One region of the Mycoplana sp. MJR14 genome, then DNA from elsewhere that is predicted to be linked to it. Evidence: riboswitches for the same ligand, from Rfam matches in the RefSeq annotation. Region 1 holds a riboswitch; the other holds the start of a gene.
What was found. A riboswitch is a leader RNA that binds a small molecule or an ion and turns the genes downstream of it on or off. The one in region 1 is predicted to bind S-adenosylmethionine.
Positions count from the first base shown of each region.

Region 1 (7,031 bases):
GGACGCGGAATTCGCCGACCAGGGGATCAAACGGCGTCATCTCGGCAGCATAGAGCGGCGGCACGTGCACGGCCTCGCGCGAGACGAGGATGTAGAACTCGTCCGGGTCGAGGATCAGTTCGTTGCGGCCGCGGCTGAACAGCGGCTCCCAGAAGTCGAAGATATCGTGCTGGTTCTTCTTGTCGACATCGACGACGGCGGTGTGGTGCTTGCCGCGATAGCCGACGAGCCCTTCCGGCCCCGTGCCCTTAAGGTCGATCGAAAGGGCGATGCCGCCGCCAGAGACGTTCGGCCTGTCGCTCGCCACCAGCGTGTCGGAGGCATGCAGGGCGAGCAGCTCGGCGTCCGAAAGGAGCGCGTTGCCCTTGCGGAAGCGGATCTGCGACAGGCGCGAGCCGCGGCGGACGACGATGGGAAACGTCCGCGGCGAGATCTCCAGGTAGAGCGGGCCGCTATATCCGGCGGGAACCTTGTCGAACTCCTGGGCGCGATCGGTGATCACGCGGGTGAAGATGTCGAGCCGGCCGGTCGAGCTCTTCGGATTGGTGGAGGCGGACAGCTCCTTCGGCAGGTCGAGGCTCTCCATCAGGGGGACGATGTAGACGCAGCCCGTCTCGAGCACGGCGCCGTCGGAAAGATCGACGACATGCAGCTTCAGCCGGTCGAGCTTGTCGGCGACGAGGTGGGCGGGCCCGGGAAGGAAGCTCGCGCGGACGCGGAAGGCCTTCGAGCCGAGACGCAGGTCCAGGCTCGCCGGCTGCACCTGGTCGGCATCCAGCGCCGCCTCGCTCTTCAACCTGCCGGCCTCGAACAGCGCGCCGATGGCGCGGTCGGCCAGTATCCCTGTAGCAGTTGTCATGAGCCTATCCTTCAAACTGGCCGACAAAACCAAATGCGGGCAATTGACGCAAGCGCCGCCACGCAGTATGGACCGGATATCCCGTGGTGATTTGGCCGGTCGGCTTGCAGCCACGTTAAACAAGTAGCTAAAAAGGCCGGGTGTAAACCGGCCTGCATTGCGGCCGGTTTTTTTGTTTGGAAGGCAATGATCCGATGAGCAAATCCTGGCGCCCGGCTACCCAACTCGTCCACGGCGGCACCACCCGTTCGCAGCATGCCGAGACCTCCGAGGCGATCTTCCTGACGCAGGGGTTCGTCTATGAAAGCTCGGAGGCCGCCGAAGCCCGCTTCAAGGGCGAGACCGACGGCTTCATCTATGCCCGCTACGGCAGCCCGACCAACGACATGTTCGAGCGCCGCATGTGCCTGCTCGAAGGGGCCGAGGAAGGCCGCGCCATGGCCTCGGGGATGGCCGCGGTCGCCGCCGCGATCCTCTGCCAGGTCAAGGCCGGAGACCACATCGTCGCCGCGCGCGCCCTGTTCGGCTCCTGCCGCTGGGTGGTCGAGACGCTGGCGCCGCGCTACGGCGTCGAATGCACGCTCGTCGACGGGCGCGACCTCGGCAACTGGGAAAAGGCGATCCGCAAGAACACGAAGGTCTTCTTCCTCGAAAGCCCGACCAACCCGACGCTGGAGGTGGTCGATATCGCCGGCGTGGCGAAGCTCGCAAACCAGATCGGCGCCAAGGTCGTGGTCGACAACGTGTTCGCCACCCCGCTCTACCAGAAGCCGCTGGAACTCGGCGCCCATATCGTCGTCTATTCGGCGACCAAGCACATCGACGGCCAGGGCCGCTGCCTCGGCGGCATCGTGCTGTCCGACCGGCAGTGGATCGAGGAAAGCCTGCAGGACTACTTCCGCCACACCGGGCCCGCCATGTCGCCCTTCAACGCCTGGACCCTTCTGAAGGGCATCGAGACGCTGCCGCTGCGCGTCCGGCAGCAGACCGAGAACGCCGCGAAGATCGCCGACTTCCTCGCCAGCCATCCGAAGGTCGAGCGGGTGATCTATCCCGGCCGCAAGGACCATCCGCAGGCCGATATCGTCGCCAAGCAGATGTCGGGCGGCTCGACGCTGGTGTGCATCCATCTGAAGGGCGGCAAGGAGGCTGCCTTCGCGTTGCAGAACGCGCTCGAGATCGTCGAGATCTCCAACAACCTCGGCGACGCCAAGAGCCTGATCACCCATCCGGGCACCACGACGCACAAGAACCTCACCGACGAGGCCCGCGCCGAACTCGGCATCAACCCCGGCACCGTCCGCCTGTCGGCCGGCATCGAGGACGGTGAAGACCTGCTGGCCGACTTCGCCCAGGCGCTGGACAAGGTGAAGAACTGAGCAGCCCGGCCTGCGCCGCGCTTCGCGATCGCGAGGCGCGGCCGCCACGTCTCTGACAATCTGATCGACCGGCACAATTAACTTGATCCCGCCGCGGCAGACGTGGCAACGAAATAAGCACACACGAATATTCAAAAACACAGGGCGAAACGGCAGCAACAGGTTCGAGCCAGGGCATCAGAATGTACAGAGCGCTAACCCGCGATATCGAGGTGACGGTCGAGCCCTATTACCTGGAGGAGCAATCCGATCCGGATGACAGCCGCTATGTCTGGGGCTACCGGATCGTGATCGCCAATCATTCCGATGTCACCGTCACGCTGATCGCCCGCTACTGGCACATCACCGACCAGAACGGCCTGGTGGACGAGGTCACCGGCCCCGGCGTCGTCGGCGAGCAGCCGACGCTGGAGCCGGGCGACACCTACGAGTATTCCTCCGGCTGTCCGCTCGATACGCCATCCGGCATGATGTTCGGCTACTACCAGATGCAGACGCCCGCCGGCGAGGCGTTCGACGTCGCCATTCCCGCCTTCTCGCTCGACACGCCCGGGCAATCCCGCACCCTGAACTGAGTCTGGCACCTGCTGGGGCCGGAGCGCGCCAGGGGCCATGCATGGTGGCCTACCCCTGGCGGACCGTCAGGCGGGGGCGACCTCGGACACCTCGAAACGATAGGTCGTCGAGCAGAACTCGCACGTCGCCTCGATATGGCCGTCGTTCGCGGTGTGCTCGACCTCTTCCGCAGACAGGCCCGAAAGCACCGTCTTCAGCTTTTCGCGCGAGCAGGAGCACTGGTCGAGCACCCGCTGCGGCGGGTAGACCCGGACGCCGCTCTCATGGAAGAGCCTGTAGAGAAGGCGCTCGGTGCCGACGTTCGGATCGGTGAGTTCGTCCGTGTCGATCGTCTCGACGAGCGTGCGGGCTTCGGCCCACTTGTCGTCTTCCTCGATCTTGTGGCCGACCTCCTCGCCGTCGCCGCCCGGCAGGTCGGCCTGGCGCATGCGCTCGGGCGCCTCGGGCAGGAACTGCGCGACCATGCCGCCGGCCCGCCAGCGATGACGCGTCCTGCCGTCGTCCTCGCGGACGTAGAGTTCGGCCACGCCGAGGCGGACGCGCGTCGGGATCTGTTCCGACTGGCGGAAATAGACGCCCGCGACCTCCTCCAGCGTATGGCCGTCGAGCGCGACGATGCCCTGGTAGCGTTGCGTATGGGCGCCCTGGTCGATCGTGAAGGCAAGGACGCCCTTGCCGAGCAGTTCGTGCGGTGCGGTGCGGCCCTCGGCGACGGCGGCCTGCAGCGCATCGGCATCGAAACGGGCATAGGCGCGCACGTTCTCCGGGCTGGAGAAATCGGCGACCAGAAGGTCGACCGGGCCATCGCTCTTGGTCTGCAGGATCAACTTGCCTTCGAACTTGAGCGACGTCCCGAGCAGGACGGTCAGGACGATCGCCTCGGCCAGGAGGCGGGCGACCGGCTGCGGATAGTCGTGGCGTTCGAGGATGGCGTCGAGCATCGGGCCGAGCTGGACCGCACGGCCGCGGACATCGAGTCCTTCGACCTGAAAGGGCACGACGTGGTCGTCGCCGGCAAAATCGAGTTCGCCAAGTCTGGGGGCTGGCTGAGCCATCATTCGCTCCTTCGACGCAACATGTCGACGCGGCCGGACATTGGTGACGTCCGCATGCGACGGGTGCGCTCTTCAGTGATTCTGCGTCGTGACCGCCGGGATGATTCCATATCCGGCGGTGCGATGCCAGCAGCGGCACCGTGACGACAGCGGGTTGGGCCATAGATCGTGGCGGGTCCCCGCAATTTCAATAGGCGGCATCGGTACGGCAACAGCCGTCGGCCGCAGGCCGATCAGATCGCGTTCAGGCACCAGGCCAGGATGGCCTTCTGCGCGTGCAGGCGGTTCTCGGCCTCGTCGAAGACCACCGAATGCGGTCCATCGATGACCTCGTCGGTCACCTCCTCACCGCGGTGCGCCGGCAGGCAGTGCATGAACAGCGCGTCCTTGGCAGCCTTCTCCATCAGCGCCTCGTTCACCTGGTAGGGCTGGAAGATGTTGTGGCCGCGGGCGCGGTGTTCCTGGTTCATCGATACCCAGCAGTCCGTCACGACGACATCGGCGCCCGCAACGGCGCGGTCGGCGTCATGGCACAGCATGATGTCGCCGCCGTTGTTGCGCGCCCAGTTGAGGATCCTGTCCTCCGGCTCGGAGCCGAGCGGAACCGCCATGTTCATCCGATATCCGAAGCGGGCGGAGCCCTCGACGAAGGAGTGCAGCACGTTGTTACCGTCGCCGGTCCAGGCGATGGTGCGCCCCTTCACCGGGCCGCGATGCTCCTCGAAGGTCATGATGTCGGCCATGATCTGGCAGGGATGGGTCAGGTCGGTCAGGGCGTTGATCACCGGCACCGTCGCGTGCTCGGCCATCTCCAGCAGCCGCGTATGGTCGGTGGTGCGGATCATGATCGCATCGACATAGCGCGACAGGACCTTTGCCGTGTCGCCGATCGTCTCCGCGCGGCCGAGCTGCATTTCCGTGCCGGACAGAAACAGCGTCTCGCCGCCCAGCTGGCGCATGCCGACATCGAAGGAGACGCGGGTGCGCGTCGACGGCTTCTCGAAGATCATCGCCAGCATCTTGCCGGCCAGCGGCTTGTCGGCGGTGCCGGCCTTGGTCGCGGCCTTGCGCGCGAGCGCGTCGTCCATGATCACGCGGAGATCGTCCGCCGTCATGGCGGAGAGGTCGAGGAAATGTCTGGTACCTGCCATGCTCAATCAGTCCTGCTCAATTGCCCGGCTCGTGCCACGGGCCTCTCCGCTTCGGCGACGCTGCGCCTCACCCATCTGCTTCGGCTGCGCCTCATGCCCTTGTATTTCGGCTGCGCCTCAGGCCTTCTTCTTCTCTGCGCTGAGTTTTTCGGCGGCGCGCTCGATCCGCGCCAGGCCCTCGCGCGCCTCCTCGGCCGTCGTGACCAGCGGCGGCAGCAGCCGCAGCACGTTTTCGCCGGCCGGAACGAGGAGCATGTGCTCGGCGCGCACCGCCTTCAGGAGATCCGCCGACGGCACCCTGGCCCTGATGCCGAGCATCAGGCCCTCGCCACGCACCTCTTCGATGATATCCGGGAAGCGGTCCTTCAACGAGGCCAGCCCCTGGCGCAGCACCAGCGCGACGTCGCGAACATGCTCGAGGAAGCCGTCTGCGAGAACCACGTCGAGAACGGCATTGCCGACCGCCATGGCGAGCGGGTTGCCGCCGTAGGTGGAGCCATGCGTTCCGGCGACCATGCCCGAGGCGGCTTCGGCCGTCGCAAGGCACGCGCCGAGCGGGAAGCCGCCGCCGATCCCCTTCGCCACGGCCATGATGTCGGGGGCCACGCCCGCCCATTCGTAGGCGAACAGCTTGCCGGTGCGACCGACGCCCGTCTGGACCTCGTCGAAGACCAGAAGCAGGCCGAACTCGTCGCAGAGCGCGCGCAATTCGCGCAGGAACTCGTTGGAGACGACGCGGATGCCGCCCTCGCCCTGCACGGGCTCGATCAGGATCGCCGCCGTCTCCTCGGTGATCGCCGCCTTGACGGCAGCGATGTCGCCGAAGGGCACCTGGTAGAAGCCCGGCGCCTTCGGGCCGAAGCCCTCCAGGTACTTCTCCTGGCCGCCGGCTGCGATCGTGGCCAGCGTGCGGCCGTGGAACGCGCCCTCGAAGGTGATGACGTGGAACTTGCCGGGATAGCCCTTGGCATACTGGTAGCGCCGCGCCGTCTTGATCGCGCATTCCAGCGCCTCGGCGCCGGAATTGGTGAAGAACACCTTGTCGGCGAAGGTGGCGGCGGCCAGACGCCGGCCGAGCGATTCCTGGCCGGGAACCTCGTAGAGGTTCGACAGGTGCCAGACCTTGTCGGCCTGGGCCTTCAGGCTTTCCACGAGATGCGGATGGGCATGGCCCAGCGAATTGACCGCGACGCCGGCTGCGAAATCGAGATAGCGCGACCCGTCCTCGGCGATCAGCCAGACGCCCTCGCCGCGCTCGAAACGCAGCGGCGCGCGCAGATAGGTCTCGTAGAGCGGCGTGGCATCAGCCATGGCGCGTATCTCCTTCGCAGCGGATGCGGAAATGGATCCCGGATCTTTCCCGTCAGGAAAAATCGAAAATGCCGCCCTATGGCGGCGGCCGCACTATCGGCATTTCAAGGATTAATGTCAACAAACGGCGGGGCGATGAAATCCGCCTTAATATGCCGTTACGTGAGGATTCCGATCGCTCAGGGAAGTGTCGCAAGTGAGTCACACCCGGCGAGCAAGTTGGGGAAAACCGGAAAATCGATTCGGGCGGATTCCGGCGACTCTTGTCACAGAGTCCCCCTGTCGGTAGGTTAAAACTCAATTGCTAGACTGCATGCGGCGGAACTAGTCACCAACAGTATCAGAGCATTTCGTGCTGCGGAGAAATCCGGGCAGCGCCGATGGATTCTCGGCAACGAACGCTGAAACGAGGAGACGACGGAGATGAACTGGACGGACGAGAGGGTCGAGAAGCTGAAAAAGCTTTGGTCCGAAGGACTGAGCGCCAGCCAGATCGCGGCACAGCTCGGCGGCGTCAGCCGCAATGCGGTCATCGGCAAGGTCCACCGTCTCGCCCTGCCCGGCCGGGCCAAGGCCGGCGGGACCCCGACCGCGGCCCGCGCCAAGCGCCCGGCCACCGCCCCGCGCCCGACGAACTTCGCCCCCCGCGTTGCGACCCGCACCGTCGCCCGCCCGGTCGGCGCCGTCGTCGCCAAGGAAG
Region 1 is NZ_JARGEO010000001.1:675,466-682,496, forward strand. Features, by position in the region: gene P0086_RS03335 (2'-deoxycytidine 5'-triphosphate deaminase) at 1-859, opposite strand, end outside; SAM riboswitch at 933-1,011, shown strand; gene P0086_RS03340 (O-succinylhomoserine sulfhydrylase) at 1,054-2,238, shown strand; gene apaG (Co2+/Mg2+ efflux protein ApaG) at 2,421-2,813, shown strand; gene P0086_RS03350 (Hsp33 family molecular chaperone) at 2,880-3,869, opposite strand; gene argF (ornithine carbamoyltransferase) at 4,103-5,020, opposite strand; gene P0086_RS03360 (aspartate aminotransferase family protein) at 5,138-6,331, opposite strand; gene P0086_RS03365 (GcrA family cell cycle regulator) at 6,755-7,031, shown strand, end outside.

Region 2 (7,031 bases), on a different contig from region 1:
GAACACGCTGCTCTTCGAAATGAAGCGCCGCGGTGTCTCCAGGGGCCTGGCCACGCTCTGCATCGGCGGCGGCATGGGCGTCGCCATGTGCGTCGAGAGGATGTAAGGAGGAGCTTTCCGACTGCCTTGACCAACAAGCCGCATCGGGGCGGCCCACAAGGTGCCGGCCCGACCCAAGAACAATGGCAGACAACATTGGGGGGAGTGCACACATGAGCAGGGTAGCTTTGGTAACCGGCGGCACACGCGGTATCGGTGCGGCCATCTCCGTCGGCCTGAAGGCGGCCGGCTATACGGTCGCGGCCAACTACGCCGGAAACGACGAGGCGGCGGCCGCCTTCAAGGCCGAGACCGGGGTTCCGGTCTACAAGTGGGACGTGTCCAGCTACGAGGCCTGCGCCGACGGCGTCAGGAAGGTGGAGGCCGACCTGGGCCCCATCGAGGTCCTCGTCAACAATGCCGGCATCACCCGCGACGTCATGTTCCACAAGATGACGCCGCAGCAGTGGCGCGAGGTCATCGACACCAACCTGTCCGGCCTGTTCAACATGACGCACCCGGTCTGGGGCGGCATGCGCGACCGCGGCTTCGGCCGCATCGTCAACATTTCCTCCATCAACGGCCAGAAGGGACAGATGGGGCAGGCGAACTATTCGGCCGCCAAGGCCGGCGACCTCGGCTTCACCAAGGCGCTCGCCCAGGAAGGGGCTGCAAAGAACATCACCGTCAACGCCATCTGCCCGGGCTATATCGGCACCGAGATGGTCCGCGCGATCCCCGAGAAGGTGCTGAACGAACGCATCATCCCGCTGATCCCGGTCGGACGGCTGGGAGAACCGGAGGAGATCGCGCGGTGCGTCGTCTTCCTCGCCTCCGACGAGGCGGGCTTCATCACCGGCTCGACGATCTCCGCCAACGGCGGGCAGTTCTTCGTCTGACGCCTGCCGGGAAGGACCGGCGGGGCCGAAGCGGCGCCGCCGGACAGCCGACATTGATTCTTCTTCGGACTGGCGCTATGTAGGACCCGTCCCGTGGTGATTTGGCCGGCCGGCTTGCAGCCACGTAAAACAAGTCGCTAAAGGGCCGCGAGAAGAGACCTTCCGTGGACCGGTTGCGACTGACGTCGCCGCCGGTTTTTTTATTTTGATCGAGTGAAACATGCCCATCAAGATTCCCGATACGCTGCCCGCATTCGAAACCCTCGTCCACGAGGGTGTGCGGGTGATGACCGAAACGGTGGCCGTCCGGCAGGACATCCGCCCGCTGCAGATCGGGCTTCTCAACCTCATGCCGAACAAGATCAAGACCGAGATCCAGATGGCGCGCCTCGTCGGCGCCTCGCCGCTGCAGGTCGAGTTGTCGCTCGTGCGCATCGGCGGGCACAAGGCGAAGAACACCTCCGAGGATCACCTGCTCGCCTTCTACGACACCTGGGAGGAGATCCGGCATCGCAAGTTCGACGGCTTCATCATCACCGGCGCCCCGATCGAGACGCTCGACTACGAGGACGTGACGTACTGGGACGAAATGAAGCGCATTCTCGACTGGACCGTCACCAACGTCCATTCCACCCTGAATGTTTGCTGGGGCGCCATGGCGGCCATCTATCATTTCCACGGCGTGCAGAAATATGCGCTCGACGAGAAGGCCTTCGGCGTCTTCCGCCACCACAACCGCAATCCGGCGTCGGTCTTCCTGAACGGCTTCTCCGACGACTTCCAGATCCCCGTGTCCCGCTGGACCGAGGTGCGGGCGGAAGACATCCGCAAGCACCCGGACCTGGAGATATTGATGGAATCCGACGAGACGGGCGTCTGCTACGTCCAGGAAAAGGGCGGCAAGCGGCTCTACGTCTTCAACCATGTGGAGTATGATTCGACTTCGCTCGCCGACGAATATTTCCGCGACGTCAACGCGGGCGTGGCGATCAAGATGCCGAAGAACTATTTCCCCCACAACGATCCCACGATCGCGCCGATGAACCGCTGGCGCAGCCATGCGCATCTTCTGTTCGGCAACTGGATCAACGAGATGTACCAGACGACGCCCTACGACCTCGAAAAGATCGGCCAGCAAGGATGAAGCCATGGGTGGACTGACGATCAGACCCCTCTCTCCCTCGGACGAGGCCGACTGGCGGCGCCTCTGGACCGCCTATCTCGCCTTCTACGAAACCGTCCTGCCTGAGGCGATCTTCACCACGACCTTCGCCCGGCTGACCGGCGGCGGGGCGAACGAATTTGCGGGCCTGCTCGCCGTCGTCGACGGCAGGCCCGTGGGTCTCGCCCACTACCTGTTCCATCGCAGCTGCTGGACGGTCGGCAACGTCTGCTACCTGCAGGACCTCTATGCCGACCCGGCGGTCCGCGGCACCGGCATCGGCCGCGCCCTGATCGAGGCGGTCTATGCCAGGGCTGCCGAGGCCGGTGCGGCGGAGGTCTACTGGATGACGCAGGAGTTCAACGCCACCGCCCGCCGGCTCTACGACAGGATCGCCGACAAGACGCCCTTCATCGTCTACCAGAAGGGCCTCTAAGGGTTCGTCCGTCCCATCGTCGCCACGGCGGGGGCGGCGAAGAATATGTATGATTTTTCCGTTGCCCCCCGGCCGGTTTTGCCGCAGTTTGCGGCGCGGATTCGAGAATGCCGGGAGGGACATCGGTGAACGCGCGCAATGAACTGTTCGGCCGGCTCGAAACGGGCGAGCCGGTCCAGCTGGTCGTCCTCACCGGCGGCGGGCTGACGGCGAGGATCATCACCTGGGGCGCCGTCATCCAGGATCTGCGCCTGGACGGGCACGCGCCGCCGCTGGTTCTCGGCCTCGAAAGCCTTGCCGACTACCTCGCCCATTCGCCCTATTTCGGCGCCACCCCCGGCCGCAACGCCAATCGCATCGGCAACGGGCGCTTTGCCATCGACGGCGCGTCCTTCCAGCTCGAACTGAACGAGCGCGGCGTGACCCATCTCCATGGCGGCAGCGACGGCCTCGGCCGGCGCAACTGGCAGATCGTGGACCAGTCGGACAGCCACGTGACCTTGCGGATCGTCGACCCGGCCGGCCGTGCCGGCTACCCGGGCAATTGCACCGTCACCTGCACCTACCGCCTCCACGCCCCGGCAACGCTGTCGGTCACCTACGAGGCCACGACGGACGCCCCGACGATCGCCAATCTCTGCCAGCACAGCTACTTCAACCTCGACGGCGAAAGCGACGCGCTGGGACACGAGATCAGCATTGCCGCCGAGCACTACCTGCCGGTGGACGAGCGCCTGATCCCGCTCGGCGAGATCAGGCCGGTGGCGGGGACGCCGTTCGACCTGCGCACGCTGACGCCGCTGCGCCGCCAGACCGAAGCCGGCGGCGTCGCCTTCGACCACAATTTCTGCCTGGCGAAGGAACGACGCGCCAAGACGCCGGTGGCGCTTGCCCGCAGCAACCGTTCCGGCGTCGCGCTCGAGGTGCACACAACCGAGCCCGGCGTGCAGCTCTACACCGGTTCCATGATCAACGTCGCCGTGCCGGGCCTGGAGGGGCGCCGCTACGGCCCGTTCGCCGGCTTCTGCCTCGAAACGCAGGTCTGGCCCGACGCGGTCAACCACCAGGGCTTTCCGCAGGCGGTCCTGCGGCCGGGCGAGACGCTGCGCCAGGAAACCGACTACATCTTCACGAAGGGCTGACCGCCGGCCGCACGCCCCGTCTGCAGGAGTGTGAGACGGGGAAACAAGCCTGGCGGCGGTATCCTCATGTCGCCGCGACAGCCGGCGCAGCAACACGCAATCTGGAAGGGAGGCCAATTGTCATGACGAAGCAAACGGTGGGATTTATCGGGCTCGGCTACATGGGCCAGGGCATGGCCGCCAACATCCTGGCCAAGGGCTATCCGCTGGTGTGCATGGCGCACCGCAACCGGGCGCCGCTCGAAGCCCTTGTCGCCAAGGGCGCGCGCGAGGCGAAGACGCCGCGCGAGATGGCGGCAGAGTGCGACGTGATCGTGCTCTGCGTGACCGGCTCGCCCGAAGTGCTCGCCATCGTCGAGGGGCCGGACGGCATCGCTTCCGCCGGCCGGAAGCTCTCGATCGTCGACTGCTCCACCTCCGAACCGTCGATCACCACGGCACTAGCCGGGCGGCTGGCGCAGAAGGGCATCACGCTGGTCGACGCGCCCCTGGGACGGACGCCGGCCGACGCTGCCGCCGGCACGCTGGACGTGATGGTCGGGGGCGCCGAGGCCGACGTCGCGCAGGTCCGCCCCATCCTCGACTGCTTTGCCGGCCGGGTCATCCACACCGGCCCGACAGGAACCGGCCACACGATGAAGCTTCTCAACAACTTCCTCTCGATGGGCTATGCGGCACTCTACTCCGAGGCGCTGATGCTGGGGCGCAAAGCCGGACTGGCGCCGGCGACCTTCGACAGCGTGATCCGCGGCGGACGGATGGACTGCGGCTTCTACCAGACCTTCTTCCGCTGGGTGCTGGAACGGGACCCGAACGCCCACAAGTTCGCCATCCGCAACGGCTTCAAGGACATGAGCTACCTCGCCGCCTTCGCCAACGCGGCGGGTGCCGCCAACCCGATGGGTGCTGCCGTCCGCAACACCTTCGCCGAGGCCGTCGGCGCCGGCCGCGGCGAGGACTTCGTTCCGATGCTGTCGGACTTCGTCGCCGCGGCAAACGGCTTGAAGGACTGAGGCCTCAGCCCCCTCAGGCCGGCCCCGACGACCCGGCCTCGGTCAGGAGTTAGCTAGAGAAGCGCGTAGCGGCGCAGGATCTCTGCGATCCGGCCGTCCTGTTCCGGATTGGGCAGCAATGCCGGTTGCCTGCTGGCGCCGACGGAGGCGTCCTGGAGATAGAGCGCGCGCTTGACCATGGCGGGCGCAAATCCCAGCGCGTAGAGATCCGTGCGGAAAGCGGCAAAGGTCGCCTGCTGCCGCTCCGCTTCGGCGACATCGCCGGCGTTGTACGCCTTCAGGATTCCGGCGAGCACATGCGGCATGGCGTTTCCGAGCCCGGAAATGCACCCCGCCGCGCCGTTCTGCAGCGACCAGAGCACCAGGTGGTCCGGCCCCGAATAGACCTCGAACCCGGCGACGTCCTTTGCCACGGCGAGATAGGCTTCCAGCGTCTCCTTCGCCCCGCCCGAATCCTTGATGCCGGCGATATTGCCGTGGCCGGCAAGCAGGCGGGCGGTTTCGGGCTCGATATGGTTCTGGGTGCGGGCCGGGATGTCGTAGAGATAGACCGGCGTCTGCACCGCATCGGCGACGGTGGAGAAATGGCGCACGAGCCCGTCCTGCGTGCAGGCGATGAAGAAGGGCGTGATGACGGCGATGCCGTCGACGCCGATGCTGTCGAATTCCCGCGCCAGCTTCACCGTCTCGAAGGTCGCCGGCATGCCGGCGTTGACGATCACCCGTACACGCCCCCCGACCTCGTCGACCACCTCCTGCGTCAGCCGGACCTTCTCCTCGAAGGTCAGCGCGGTGAAGTCGCCGTTGGTGCCGGCGCACATGATGTTGTTGCCGGCCTCGACCTGGCGACGCACCTGGGCGCGCGTCGCCGCGTAGTTGATGGTTTCATCCTCGTTGAAACAGGTCACGAGGGCGACGAAGGCTTGTTTCGACATGGATCTTTCCTTTGAGTGTGGCGGCCCTTCAGGCGCGTTTAAGACGGGCGGCGCGATGGGCGGCCTGAACGTCCGGGTCGGGATCGAGGCCGGCTGCGAGCAGGGCGCGGGTGTAGCCCTCGCGCGGCGCCTCGAAAACGTCGCGCACCGTGCCGAACTCGACGACCTTGCCCCTCTGCATGACCATGACATGGTCGGCGAAATCGCGCACGACGGGCAGGTCGTGGGCGATGAAGATGAAGGCGATGCCCATTTCCCGGCGCAGCCTGTCGAGCAGCGCGATCACCTGCGCCTGCACCGAGACGTCGAGCGCCGATACCGCCTCGTCGCAGATGATCAGCTGCGGTTCGAGCGCGAGCGCCCGGGCGATCGCGATGCGCTGGCGCTGACCGCCCGAGAACTGGTGCGGATAGCGCCCCATGTGCTCCGGGCCGAGGCCGACCTGCACCAGGAGCTCGGCCACGCGATCGCGCCATTTCGCCCTGGGCAGGATATCGGGATGGATCAGCCAGGCCTCGGAAATGAGCTGGTAGACGGTCATGCGCGGGTTGAGCGACTGGGTCGGGTCCTGGAACACCATCTGCAGGTCGCGGCGCAGCTTGTAGAGTTCGGCCGGCGACAGCGTGAAGAGATCTCGCCCCTTCCACTGCGCGCTGCCGGCGTCGGGCTCGTCGAGGCGGAGCAGCACGCGGGCGAGCGTCGACTTGCCGGAACCGCTTTCGCCGACCACGGCCATCGTCTCGCCGGGCATCAGGTCGAAGGATACGCCCTTCAGCGCCTCGAAGGCGCCGTATCGCTTGCGCACGTCCCGCACCGAAAGCACCGGCTCGGCGCGGGCGGCAGGCTCGTGCATCGCGCCCTTGCCCGGGGCGGCTGCGATCAGCTTCTGGGTATAGGGGTGCTGCGGGTTGCGGTAGACCTCGCGGACCGTGCCGGCCTCGACCAGCACGCCCTTCTCCATCACCACCACGCGGTCGGCGATCTCGGCGACCACGCCGAGGTCATGGGTGATGATGAGCACGGCCATGCCGGTCTCCTGCTGCAGTTCCTCGAGCAGGGCCAGCACTTCGGCCTGCACGGTGACGTCGAGCGCCGTCGTCGGCTCGTCGGCGATCAGGAGGTCCGGGCGCAGCGCCAGCGCCATGGCGATCATGACGCGCTGGCGCTGGCCGCCGGAGAATTCGTGCGGGTACTTGTCGAGCGAGCGTTCGGGCTCGGGAATGCCGACGCGGGTGAGGAGGCGGAGGGCCTCCGCCTGCGCCGTCGCGGCCGCCGTGCCATGGGTGGTCAGCGCCTCGCGGATCTGCCAGCCGACCGTATAGACCGGGTTCAGGTGACTGAGCGGGTCCTGGAAGATCATGGCGATGCGGCGCCCGTTCACGGCGCGCCGCTCGTGCGCCGGCAT
Region 2 is NZ_JARGEO010000004.1:316,428-323,458, reverse strand. Features, by position in the region: gene P0086_RS12090 (acetyl-CoA C-acetyltransferase) at 1-106, shown strand, start outside; gene P0086_RS12085 (beta-ketoacyl-ACP reductase) at 213-938, shown strand; SAM riboswitch at 1,022-1,099, shown strand; gene metA (homoserine O-succinyltransferase) at 1,159-2,082, shown strand; gene P0086_RS12075 (GNAT family N-acetyltransferase) at 2,087-2,536, shown strand; gene P0086_RS12070 (aldose epimerase family protein) at 2,662-3,678, shown strand; gene P0086_RS12065 (NAD(P)-dependent oxidoreductase) at 3,801-4,691, shown strand; gene P0086_RS12060 (dihydrodipicolinate synthase family protein) at 4,745-5,626, opposite strand; gene P0086_RS12055 (ABC transporter ATP-binding protein) at 5,655-7,031, opposite strand, start outside.
Region 2: linked by a shared signal. The riboswitch ahead of metA (homoserine O-succinyltransferase) and the one ahead of P0086_RS03340 (O-succinylhomoserine sulfhydrylase) in region 1 are both predicted to bind S-adenosylmethionine.